DNA from 2 places in the Micromonospora sp. WMMA1947 genome. Region 1 is predicted to be linked to the other one. Evidence: predicted binding sites of a transcription regulator. Region 1 holds the regulator's gene; the other holds the start of a gene.

The links. Region 1 encodes HrcA, which represses chaperone genes, less so after heat shock. Its sites were predicted from a motif close to GGTTNGCACNCTCNNNNNGAGNGTGCNAACC; they were not measured.
Region 2: a site for HrcA is predicted at 3,377-3,407, ahead of groES (co-chaperone GroES). Genes of this name have one in related genera too.

Annotation. Positions count from the first base shown of each region.
Region 1 covers NZ_CP114909.1:3,378,752-3,384,993, forward strand. The annotation lists gene hemW (radical SAM family heme chaperone HemW) at 1-809, shown strand, start outside; gene O7604_RS16225 (DUF4870 domain-containing protein) at 849-1,496, opposite strand; gene hrcA (heat-inducible transcriptional repressor HrcA) at 1,729-2,751, shown strand; gene dnaJ (molecular chaperone DnaJ) at 2,825-3,970, shown strand; gene O7604_RS16240 (16S rRNA (uracil(1498)-N(3))-methyltransferase) at 3,972-4,706, shown strand; gene O7604_RS16245 (SDR family oxidoreductase) at 4,856-5,617, opposite strand; gene O7604_RS16250 (histidine triad nucleotide-binding protein) at 5,711-6,055, shown strand; gene O7604_RS16255 (serine hydrolase domain-containing protein) at 6,052-6,242, shown strand, end outside.
Region 2 covers NZ_CP114909.1:2,747,984-2,754,225, forward strand. The annotation lists gene O7604_RS13285 (ATP-binding cassette domain-containing protein) at 1-106, opposite strand, end outside; gene O7604_RS13290 (substrate-binding domain-containing protein) at 210-1,313, opposite strand; gene ybaK (Cys-tRNA(Pro) deacylase) at 1,517-1,996, opposite strand; gene O7604_RS13300 (methyltransferase domain-containing protein) at 2,053-3,285, opposite strand; gene groES (co-chaperone GroES) at 3,540-3,854, shown strand; gene groL (chaperonin GroEL) at 3,925-5,568, shown strand; gene O7604_RS13315 (sulfite oxidase) at 5,692-6,242, shown strand, end outside.

The DNA.
Region 1 (6,242 bases):
TCAAGACGCTGCGGGCCGCCGGGTACACCCGGATCTCGCTCGGCATGCAGTCCGCCGCGCCGGGGGTGCTGGCGGTGCTGGACCGGCGGCACAGCGCGGGCCGGGCCACCGCCGCCGCGCTGGAGGCGCGCGACGCGGGATTCGAGCACGTGAACCTGGACCTGATCTACGGCACGCCGGGCGAGACCGCCGACGACTTCGCCGCCTCGCTGGCCCAGGTGGTCGACGCCGGGGTCGACCACGTCAGCGCGTACGCCCTGATCGTGGAGGACGGCACCCGGCTGGCCGCGCGGATGCGGCGCGGCGAGCTGCCGTACCCCTCCGACGACGTGGCGGCGGACCGCTACCTGGCCGCGGAGGCCGCGCTCGGCGAGGCCGGATTCTCCTGGTACGAGGTGTCGAACTGGGCCCGCTCGTCGGCGGCGGCGTGCCGGCACAACCTGCTCTACTGGACCGGCGCCGACTGGTGGGGCCTGGGCCCGGGGGCGCACAGCCACGTCGGCGGCGTGCGCTGGTGGAACGTCAAGCACCCGAGCGCGTACGCGGCGCGGCTGGCCGAGGGCGCCTCGCCCGCGCTGGCCCGGGAGCGGCTCACTCCGGACGAGCAGCACATGGAGGACGTGATGCTGCGGGTGCGGCTCGCCTCCGGGCTGCCGCTGGACGTGCTGGACGAGCCCGGCCGGGCGGGCGCCGAGCGGGCCCGGGACGCCGGGCTGCTCGACGCCGGGGCGTACGCGCGAGGGCTCGTGGTGCTGACGCTGCGCGGCCGGCTGCTGGCCGACGCGGTAGTACGCGACCTGCTGCCGTGACCGGCACCGGCCGGCCGCCCCCTCGGCCGGCCGGCGGTGTCACTTGATGAAGTTGTAGGTCATCGGGTAGCGGTAGAGCACACCCTCGTTGGCCTTGATCCCGCCGATGATCCCGAAGATCAGCGGCACCAGCCAGACCAGCATCGGGACGAAGAACAGGATCCCGCAGGAGATCACCGTGATCACCCAGGCGAGCACGCTGGCGATGGTCCAGGTGATCTGGAAGTTCAACGCCGCGACCGCGTGGGCGCGGACCGTCGGCGACTGCTGACCGCGGGTCATCATCGCGATCAGCGGGGCGACCCAGCCGAGCAGGCCGCCGCCGACGATGACGCCCGCGGCGCCACCGAAGTGCGCCACCAGGGCCCACGTCTTCTCGTCGTTGTTGGCGTACGAGGCCGGGCCGTACCCGCCACCGGCGGGGTAGCCGGCGCCGTAGCCGGGCGCTCCGCCCGGCGGGGGGTAACCACCGGGGGGCGGGTAGCCGCCCGGCGGAGGCTGGCCACCCGGCGGCGGGTAGCCGCCCGGAGGCGGATAGTCACCGGGCGGGGGATAGCCGCCGGCGCCCGGGGCCCCGGACAGTGGAGCGGTGGGCGGTTCGCTGCCCGGCGACGAGCCGTAGGGCGCCGACGGGTCGGGCTGGGGGCCGGAGTCCCCTGCCCCGGGTGGGCGAGGAGGTTCAGTCATGGTCGCCACGGTAGGGGCACCGGGCAACTGGCACCAGAGCGACACAGACCGACGATGACCGGCTGTTCGGCCCTGGTGGGCCGGGTTGTGTGGCGGGCCGCACCCCAGGTCCGTCAGGCGATCATCGCGTCGGCGGGGGTGCCGACGTAGACTGGCACTCGCTACAGTCGAGTGCCAGCCGCCCGGCGGATGTCGCGTGCCGGCCCGGCCGAGGTGCGTCAGGAGGTGGGGAATGGGTCTCGACGACCGCAAACTCGCCGTGCTGCGCGCGATCGTCGAGGACTACGTCGCCACGCAGGAGCCGGTCGGCAGCAAGGCTCTGGTCGAGCGGCACCAGCTCGGCGTCTCGCCGGCCACCGTCCGCAACGACATGGCGGTGCTGGAGGAGGAGGGCTACATCCGGCAGCCGCACACCAGTGCCGGCCGGGTGCCCACCGACCGCGGCTACCGCCTCTTCGTCGACCGCCTGTCCCGGGTCAAGCCGCTCAGCCCGGCCGAACGCCGGGCGATCGAACGCTTCCTGGTCGGCGCCGTCGACCTGGACGACGTGGTGCACCGTACGGTCCGGCTGCTCGCCCAGCTCACCCGGCAGGTCGCCGTGGTGCAGTACCCGAGCCTGGCCCGCTCCAAGGTGCGCCACCTGGAGCTGGTGCCGATCTCCACCACCCGGCTGATGGTCGTCATGATCGCCGACACCGGCCGGGTCGAGCAGCGGCTGGTCGAGCTGCCCGCCCCGGTGCCCGCCGACGACGTGACCGACCTGCGCCGGCTGGTGAACGAGAAGCTCGTCGGCAGCCAGCTCGCCGAGACGCCACCGCTGGTGCAGGCGCTCGTCGACGAGTCGGCGCCGCACCTGCGCCCGGCCATGACCACGCTGTCCACCGTGCTGCTCGAGACGCTGGTGGAGCGGCACGAGGAGCGCCTCGCGCTGGCCGGCCAGGCCAACCTCACCCGGGGCGGCCTGCTCGACTTCCAGGGCTCGCTGCGTCCCATCCTGGAGGCGCTCGAAGAAGAGGTCGTGCTGCTCAAGCTGATCGGCGAGACCGAGCCGAGCACCACCCGGGTGCTCATCGGCGACGAGAACGAATTCGACAACCTGCGGGCCGCCTCGGTGGTCAGCACCGGCTACGGACCGGGCAGCACGATCGTCGGTGGACTCGGCGTGCTCGGGCCGACCCGGATGGACTACCCCGGCAATATCGCCATGGTGAGGGCCGTGGCACGCTACGTGGGCGAACTGCTGGCCCAGAACTGACCAGTCAGGGCCGACGGCCGGTTCCGGCCGACGACCGGAGCGACGCGAGACGAACATGAGGACACCTAACGCAGTGGCCAGGGACTACTACGGCATTCTCGGCGTGAGCCGGGACGCCTCCGACGACGAGATCAAGCGCGCCTACCGCAAGCTGGCGCGGCAGTTCCACCCGGACGTCAATCCGGACCCGGAGGCCCAGGAGAAGTTCAAGGACATCAACGCCGCGTACGAGGTCCTCTCGGACGACCGGAAGCGGCAGATCGTCGACCTGGGCGGCGACCCGCTCGCCCCGGGCGGCGGTGGCATGGGCGGCCCGGGTGGGCCCGGCGGCGCCGGTCCGTTCGTCGGCTTCCAGGACATCATGGACGCGTTCTTCGGCGGCGCCGCGGGCGGCAGCCGGGGCCCGCGGCCGCGTACCCGCCCCGGCGCGGACGCGATCCTGCGCTTGGAGCTGGACCTCAACGAGACCGCGTTCGGCGTCGAGGCGCCGATCACCGTCGACACCGCAGTGCTCTGCACCACCTGCTCCGGCGCCGGCACCGCCGCCGGCACCCACCTGGCCACCTGCGAGGCGTGCGGCGGCCGGGGCGAGGTGCAGTCGGTGCAGCGGACGTTCCTCGGTCAGGTCGTCTCCGCCCGGCCGTGCACCGTCTGCCAGGGCTACGGCACCACCATCCCGCACCCCTGCCCGACCTGCGCCGGTGACGGCCGGGTGCGCACCCGCCGCTCGCTGACCGTCAAGATCCCCGCCGGGGTCGAGGACGGCATGCGGATCCGCCTGGCCCAGCAGGGCGAGGTCGGCCCGGGTGGCGGCACCGCCGGTGACCTCTACGTGGAGATCCATGAGCGGCCGCACGACGTGTACTCCCGCAAGGGCGACGACCTGCACTGCCGGGTGACCGTGCCGATGACCGCCGCCGCGCTCGGCACCCGGCTGACCATCAAGACGCTGGACAGCGAGGAAGCTGTCGACGTCAAGCCCGGCACCCAGCCCGGCAGCACGCTGCGGCTGCGCGCCCGGGGCGTACCGCACCTGCGCGGCACCGGCCGGGGTGACCTCTATGTGCACCTGGACGTGCGTACCCCGACCAAGCTCGACGCCGACCAGGAGCGGATGCTGCGCGACTTCGCCAAGACCCGCGGCGAGGAGGTCGCCGAGCTGACCAAGCAGGGCGGCTTCTTCTCCCGGATGCGCGACGCGTTCAACGGGCACGCCTGAGGTGTCCGCGCCGCTGTTCCTGGTCGAGGCGCTGCCCACCGGTGACACGCTGACGCTCGACGGCCCGGAGGGCCACCACGCGGCCACCGTGCAGCGGTTGCGCGCCGGCGAGGAGCTGCTGCTCGCCGACGGCCGGGGCGGCACCGCCGCCGCGGTGGTCACCGCCGTCGGCCGTGGCACGCTCGACCTGCGGGTCACCAGCCGGGGGTACGCGGACGCGCCGGTACCCCGGCTGGTCGTGGTGCAGGGCATCGCCAAGGGCGACCGGGGTGAACTCGCCGTGCAGGCGATGACCGAGGTCGGGGTGGACGAGATCGTGCCCTGGGCGGCGTCCCGCTCGGTGGCGCAGTGGCGCGGCGAGCGGGGCGAACGGGCCCGGCAGAAGTGGGTCGCCACCGCCCGGGAGGCGGCCAAGCAGGCCCGCCGCCCGTGGCTGCCGGTGGTGGCCGGCGCCCCGGACGAGTCCACCGCGACGGTGGCCCGCCGGATCGCGGGCGCGGCCGGCGCGTACGTGCTGCACGAGGGCGCGCAGGACCGGCTGACCACAGTCGACCTGCCGGCCGCCGGGGAGATCGTGCTGGTGGTCGGCCCGGAGGGCGGCATCGCCGACCACGAGCTGGCCACCTTCGCCGAGGCGGGCGCCCGCACGGTCCGCCTGGGCCCGTCGGTCCTGCGCACGTCCACAGCAGGCGTGGCAGCCCTGACAGTCCTGGCCACCCGCCTGACCCACTGGTAACCCGCGCCCGCGTTCTCTCCCCGCGCGCCCTCCGCGCTCTCCCCGCGCTCTCCCCGCGTGCGTCGATCTTGCGGTTTCGGCCCGTGCTGAGCCCTTTTTGTGGCGCTTCGTCGGGGCCGAAAGTGCAAGATCGCGGGGGAGGGGCGGGGTCAGGAGCGGAGGTAGGAGGCGCCGTTCAGGTCGATGATTGTTCCCGCGGCCCACTCGGCCTCGGGGCTCGCCAGCCAGTGCACCGCCGCGGCGATCTCCTCCGGCCGGGCCACCCGGTGGAACGGGGACTGGGCGCGTACCGCCTCGCCCCGCTCGCTCTTGAGGTGCTCGTTCGTCATGTCGGTCTCGACGAAGCCGGGCGCCACGCAGGCCACCCCGATGCCGTACGGCGCCAGGGCCACCGCCAGCGACTGGGCCATCGCGTTCATCCCGGCCTTGCTCGCCCCGTACGCCGGGTTGGCCGGCTCGCCCCGGAACGCGCCCCGGGACGACACGTTCACGATCCGGCCCCCGCGTTCGCGCATGTGCTGCGCGGCGCACCAGGCCGCGTTCGCGGCGCCGACCAGGTTGGTGTCCAGCACCTCCCGCCACCGCGCCCGCCACTGCTCGTAGCTGCTCTCGAAGACCGGGTGCGGGGGATCGGCCGGCCCGAACACGCCCGCGTTGTTCACCAGCACGTCGAGGCCGCCGAGCCGCTGGGCCGCCTCGTCCACCATGGCGCGTACCGCGTCGGGGTCGGCCAGGTCGGCGCGTACCACCACGTGCCCGTCGCCGGGCAGTTCGGCGCGCAGCCGCTCGGCCAGGTCGGCCGAGTCCCGGTGATGGATCGCCACCCGGTCCCCACCCGCGGCGAACGCCCGCGCCACCGCCCGCCCGATGCCCCGCGAGGCCCCCGTCACCAGCACCGCCCGTCCCGACATGGCGGCCATCCTGCCGCACCGGGCCGAGGCGTTGAGAAGGGACCCTTCCCCTACCGGAGGCGTTAACAAGGGGCCCTTCCTTACACTGCTGCGATGGACTGCCTCTTCTGCCGGATCGTCGCCGGGGAGATTCCCGCCACCATCGTCCGCGAGACCGCCACCACCCTGGCCTTCCGGGACATCGACCCGAAGGCGCCCACCCACGTGCTGGTGATCCCGAAGGAGCACTACGCGGACGTGGCCACGCTGGCCCAGGGCGCGCCCGAACTGGCCGGCGAGGTGCTCCAGACCGCCGCCGTGGTCGCGGAGGAGGAGGGCCTGACCGTGGACGGGTTCCGGCTGATGTTCAACACCGGCCCGTACGGCGGCCAGGAGGTCTTCCACGTGCACGCGCACCTGCTCGGCGGCGCGCCGCTCGGCCCGATGCTCTGCCGATGACCGACGTCTCCGACCGGCTCGCCCGGATGGTGCGCCAGGCGCAGGCCACCGGGCGGATCCCGGCGGTGTCGGCCGCCCTGCACCGGGCCGACCGGCCGCTCTGGACCTGCACCGTGGGCGACACGGGCAACGACAGCCCGCTCGGGCCGGAGACGGTTTTCCGGATCGGCTCGGTCACCAAGACCTT
Region 2 (6,242 bases), 630 kb from region 1:
CGGTCACCTCGCCGGGGTGCGCGGCGAAGGCGACGTCGCGGAGCACCTGGACGGGACCGAAGCTCTTGTCGATCCCGCGTAGCTCCAGCAGGGGGGTTGCGGACACGGGTTCTCCTTTGGGCGGAGGGAGGTCTCGGATCCCGTCCGGCGCGGGCGCCGCCCGGCACGGGGTTCTCCCGTGCCGGGCGGCGCCGCGTGAGGCGGGTGGGTCAGCTCACGCCGGCGTCGGTGCAGAGCTTCGCGAAGGCACCGGTGCAGAGCTCTTCCTTGGTGACGTAGCCGTCGGCCACCACGTCCTTGACGTTGTCCTTGTAGATGGCCTTGGGCTCCAGCAGCACGGACGGCACGTCCCGGCCGCCCTCCGGGTCCTTGACCGTCTGGCCGGTGTCCTTCCGCTCACCCTTGGCGAGCGCGATGGCCAGCTCGGCGGCGGCGTCCGCCTCCTTCTTGACCGCCTTGTAGACGGTCATGCACTGGTCACCGGCGAGGATGTTCTGCAGACCCTGGACGGTGGCGTCCTGGCCCGTCACCGGCACCTTGCCGTTGAGCTGGTTCTTCTTCAGCACCGAGATGGCCGCGTTGCCCAGGCCGTCGTTGGCGGCGAGCACGCCGTCGATCTTGCCCTTCTGCTGGGTGAGCATCTGCTCGAAGATCACACCGGCCTGCGCGTTGTCCCAGTCCGGGACGTTCTGGTCCGGGCCCTTCGTGTAATCACCCGAGTCGAACTTCGGCTTGAGGATCGAGTCGTAGCCGTTCTTGAACAGGGTCGCGTTGTTGTCGGTCTGGGAGCCGTTCAAGTAGGCGACGACCGGCTTCTGCGCGCCCTTGTCGGTCAGGCACTTGCTCAGGCCCTCGCCCTGGAGCTTGCCGACCGCCTCGTTGTCGAAGCTGACGTAGTACTGGGCGGAGCCGCCCAGGGTCAGCCGGTCGTAGTCGATGGTTGCGACGCCCTGCGACTTGGCCTTCTCCAGCACGGCCTTGCCGGTGCCCGAGTCCAGGTTGACGATCATGAGGGCGGTGACGCCGCTGGTCAGCATGCCGTCAGCGATGGTGGAGAAGGCGGACTTGTCGCCCTGGGCGTTCTGGATCGTGTAGTCGACGCCGGCGGCCTTGAACGCCGCCTCCAGGTACTTGCGGTCCGCGCCCTCCCAGCGGGCGGAGGACTTGCTGTCCGGCAGGATCACGCCGATCTTCGGCTTCTTGGCGTTGGAGCCGCCGGCCTCGTCGGAAGAACCGCCGTTGTCACCACAGGCGGCCATGCTGCCGGTCGCGAGAAGACCGACGGCCGCGAAGGTGAGGAAGCCCTTGCGCATGTGCAGGGTCCTTTCGGAGGTGGGGGAGTGGTGATGTTTTGTTGTGTCCGGCAGCGTATTCCCCGTCTCCCATGCGCCGCAAGACTGCCGAGGTCAGAAGTTTGTTGGCGGCGGTAACAATTCAGCAACGCGGTTGTCACCCGCGAGACACCACCCGCGAACGCGGTCCGGGAACGCTCCCACACGGACCGTCACGAGGCCGTTCAGGCGGCCGCGATCGATGCCGTCGTCGCCCCGGTCAGCGCCACCAGATCCGCCGGTGCGAGCTGCACCTGCAGCCCTCGCCGGCCCGCCGAGACGTACACCGTCGGATGCGTCAGCGCGGAGGCGTCGATGACTGTTGGTAGCCGCTTGCGCTGCCCGAGCGGGCTGATGCCGCCGCGGACGTATCCGGTCGCCCGCTCGGCAGTCGTGCGGTCCGCCATCGTCGCCCGCTTGCCCCCGGCCGCCGCGGCGAGCGCCTTCAGGTCCAGCTCGCCGGTCACCGGCACCACCGCCACCGTCAGCCCACCGTCGACCTCGGTGACGAGCGACTTGAACACCCGCTCCGGCGCCACCCCGAGCGCGGTGGCGACGAGCGCGCCGTAGTTCGGCGCGTCCGGCGAGACGTCGTAGGTGTGGGTGCTGTGGGCGATCTTCCGCTTGCTCAGCAACGTGATCGCCGGAGTGCCAGGGCCCGCCATGGGCGTCAAGCTAGCCCGGCCGGCGGCAGGCCGCGAGCCGAAACCGCGCGCCGGGGTCAGCCGCCGGGCGGAACCGGCCGGCAGACGAGCACCGTCGGGTCGCCCGCGACCCGGGTCAGCGCCAGACTCGCCGCCTCGTCGCCGGACAGCCTCAGGTCGCGGCGCAGCTTCTCCGGCTCCAGCGCCGACCCGCGCTTGCGGATCTCCACCCGGCCGACCCGCCGTTGCCGCAGCAGGGCGCGCAGCCGCTTCAGCGAGAACGGCAGCACGTCGGTGATCTCCAGGCAGCGGGCGAACGGGGTGGGCCGGGCCTGGTCGGCGTACAGGTAGGCGATCGACGGGTCGGCGAGCGTGGCGTCGAGGTCGGCGGCCAGCTCGGCGACCAGGTGGGCGCGTACCACCGCCGGGTCCGGGTCGTAGAGGAACCGCCGGACCGGTCCCACCGGCGCCTCGGCCGCGCCGGTGCCGGTGAGGTGATAGGAAGGGACCCTTTTACTACCGGAGGCGTTAAGAAGGGGCCCTTCCTTCTCGCGCAGCACTGTGGCGCGGCGGGGGACCTCGGCCAGCTCGCCGCACCAGAGCGCCGCCTCGACCAGGTCGCCGTCCACGCTCACCCACTCCGCCTCGGCGCCGGGCGGGATCAGCGCGTGGTCGAGCCCGGGCGCCACCTTCACCACCGTCCGCGGCACCCGCGCGGCCAGGCCGGTGACGAAGTCCCACGGCGGGGAGTAGGCGTTCGGGTCGAAGACGCGCCGCCCGGTGCCGGCCCGCCGCCGCGCCGGATCGCAGAACACCGCCTCGACAGGGCTCACGTCGAACTCCGTGGCGTCACCGCAGGAGACCGTCACCAGGTCGGCGAGCCCGGCCGCCTCGGCGTTCACGGCAGCCATCGCGGCGGTCAGCGGGTCGGCCTCCACCGCGTACACCCGGATGCCGGCGCGGGCCGCGGCGAGCGCGTCGGCCCCCAGGCCGCACCCCAGGTCGGCCAGCGTGGTCACGCCCGCGGCGCGCAGCCGTGCCGCGCGCCGGTCGGCGACCGCGCGGCGGGTGGCCTGCTCCAGCCCGGCCCGGGTGAGGAACATCCCGGCCGCCGCCGCGCCGAACTTGCCGCCCGCCCGGCGGCGCAGCTCCGCCTGAGTGAGCGCCGCCGCCGCGAGGTCGCCCGGGATTCCGCCCGAGCGCAGCGCGGCCGCCGCCGCCAGCGGGTCGCCGCCGGCCACCCGCTCGGCCGCGGCGAGCGCCGCCGACCCCTCGGGGGTACGCAGCACGGCGAGCTGGTCGAGATCCACGCGCTCATTCTCCCGGCCCGGTTCCGGCGCGACACGGAGGGCGACGCGTTGGCACTCTCCTTGACGGAGTGCTAGCCGAGGAATAACCTGCGATTAGCACTCTCACCCTGAGGGTGCCAACGCCCGAGCCTCGTGCCCGGGGGTTGAGCGCCAGGCGGACCGGCACCCGCGACGACGGCCCCGCCCGGTGGCATGTGGCAGATTGACGCTGGTCGGCGTGCCGGCCGGCAACGACACCAAGTACCCGGGAGGGTATGCCCGTGACTACCGCGACCAAGGTTGCGATCAAGCCGCTCGAGGACCGCATCGTGGTCCAGGCGAACGAGGCCGAGACCACCACCGCCTCGGGCATCGTGATCCCCGACACCGCCAAGGAGAAGCCGCAGGAGGGCACCGTCCTCGCTGTCGGCCCGGGCCGGATCGACGACAAGGGCAACCGCGTGCCGATCGACGTGAAGGTCGGCGACACCGTCCTCTACTCGAAGTACGGCGGCACCGAGGTCAAGTACGCCGGCGAGGAGTACCTGGTGCTCTCCGCCCGCGACGTCCTCGCGGTCATCGAGAAGTAAGCAACCGATCAGTGTCGTTGCCCCGGTCCGGCTCGCCGGGCCGGGGCAACGTCGCTTCGAAGGGATACTGATGGCGAAGATCCTCAGCTTCTCGGACGACGCCCGGCACCTGCTCGAGCACGGTGTCAACGCCCTCGCGGACGCGGTGAAGGTCACCCTCGGCCCGCGCGGGCGCAACGTCGTCCTGGACAAGAAGTTCGGTGCGCCCACGATCACCAACGACGGCGTGACCATCGCCAAGGAGATCGAGCTCACCAACCCGTACGAGAACCTCGGCGCGCAGCTGGTCAAGGAGGTGGCGACCAAGACCAACGACGTCGCCGGCGACGGGACCACCACCGCCACCGTGCTGGCCCAGGCGATGGTCCGCGAGGGCCTGCGCAACGTGGCCGCCGGCACCAACCCGACCGGCCTGAAGCGGGGCATCGACGCGGCGGCCGCCAAGGTCTCCGAGGCGCTGCTCGGCAAGGCCGTCGAGGTCGCCGGCAAGGAGTCGATCGCGCACGTCGCGACCGTCTCCGCGCAGGACGCCGCCATCGGCGAGCTGATCGCCGAGGCGATGGAGAAGGTCGGCCGCGACGGCGTCATCACCGTCGAGGAGGGCTCCGCGCTCGTCACCGAGCTGGAGGTGACCGAGGGTCTCCAGTTCGACAAGGGCTTCATCTCGCCGAACTTCGTCACCGACCTGGAGGCGCAGGAGGCGGTCCTGGAGGACCCGTACATCCTGATCACCACCCAGAAGATCTCGGCGATCGAGGAGCTGCTGCCGCTGCTGGAGAAGGTTCTCCAGAACAACAAGCCGCTGCTCATCGTCGCCGAGGACGTCGAGGGTCAGGCCCTGTCCACGCTCGTGGTCAACGCACTGCGCAAGACCGTCAAGGTCTGCGCGGTCAAGGCCCCCGGCTTCGGCGACCGCCGCAAGGCGATGCTCCAGGACATGGCGATCCTGACCGGTGCCGAGCTGGTCGCCCCGGAGCTGGGCTACAAGCTCGACCAGGTCGGCCTGGAGGTGCTCGGCACCGCCCGCCGCGTCGTGGTCGACAAGGAGAACACCACCGTCGTCGACGGTGGCGGGCAGGCCGCCGAGGTCGCCGACCGGGTCGCGCAGATCCGCAAGGAGATCGAGGCCTCCGACTCCGACTGGGACCGGGAGAAGCTGGCCGAGCGGCTGGCGAAGCTTTCCGGCGGCATCGCCGTGATCAAGGTCGGCGCGGCCACCGAGGTCGAGATGAAGGAGCGCAAGCACCGCATCGAGGACGCCATCGCCGCGACCAAGGCCGCGGTCGAGGAGGGTACGGTCCCGGGCGGCGGCGCTGCCCTGGCCCAGATCCTGCCGGCGCTCGACGACGACCTGGGCTTCACCGGTGACGAGAAGGTCGGTGTCTCGATCGTGCGCAAGGCGCTCGTCGAGCCGCTGCGCTGGATCGCCCAGAACGCCGGCCACGACGGCTACGTGGTGGTGCAGAAGGTCGTCGGCCAGGACTGGGGCCACGGCCTCGACGCCGCCACCGGCGAGTACGTCGACCTGGCCAAGTCCGGCATCATCGACCCGGTGAAGGTGACCCGCAACGCGGTCAGCAACGCCGCGTCGATCGCCGGCCTGCTGCTCACCACCGAGAGCCTCGTGGTGGAGAAGCCGGCCGAGCCGGAGCCGGCCGCCGGTGGGCACGGCCACTCGCACGGCCACGGCCACCAGCACGGCCCGGGCTTCTGACCCGAGGAGTACGCCCGACGTCAGGGCACACCGCCGACCCGGTGGTGTGCCCTGACGCGTATGTCCTTACGGATCGCTGACGAGATTGGCAGCCGGCCCCGCGGGGCGACCAGACTGGATGCCGTGAGCACCCTTTCCCGCCGCCGCGCGGCGCCGGCCGGTGTCGTCGCCGCCGTGGTGGCACTCGGCACCGCCGAACCCGTGGCGGTCCTGACCGGTCCCCGGTCCGCTCCGCTCGTCGCCGTCGGTGGACTCGTCGTGGACCTGGTGCCCGAGCCGCTCAAGCAGTTCGCCATCGACGTCTTCGGCACGTACGACAAGATCGCCCTGCTGGTCGGTACGGCGCTGCTGCTGGTCGCCTTCGGGGCGCTGCTCGGCCTGGCGGCGGTCCGGCGCCTGGCGATCGGCCTGACCGGCGTCGCCGCGTTCACGGTGCTCGGCGTCGCCGCCGCGCTGACCCGGGCCGGCTCTGACGCGTTCGACGCGCTGCCCTCGCTGGTCGGGGGCGCACTGGGCGCGCTGACGCTGTGGGCGTTCGTGGCCGGTCCGCTGAGCGACGACCCGGCCCGGGGGCGGGCCGGGCGCGACCGGACCGACGCCGTGCGACGCGACCCGGCCGGGGCCGATCCGGCGAAGCACGCCGGGGCGGACCCGGCGGACGGCGAGCCGTCGTC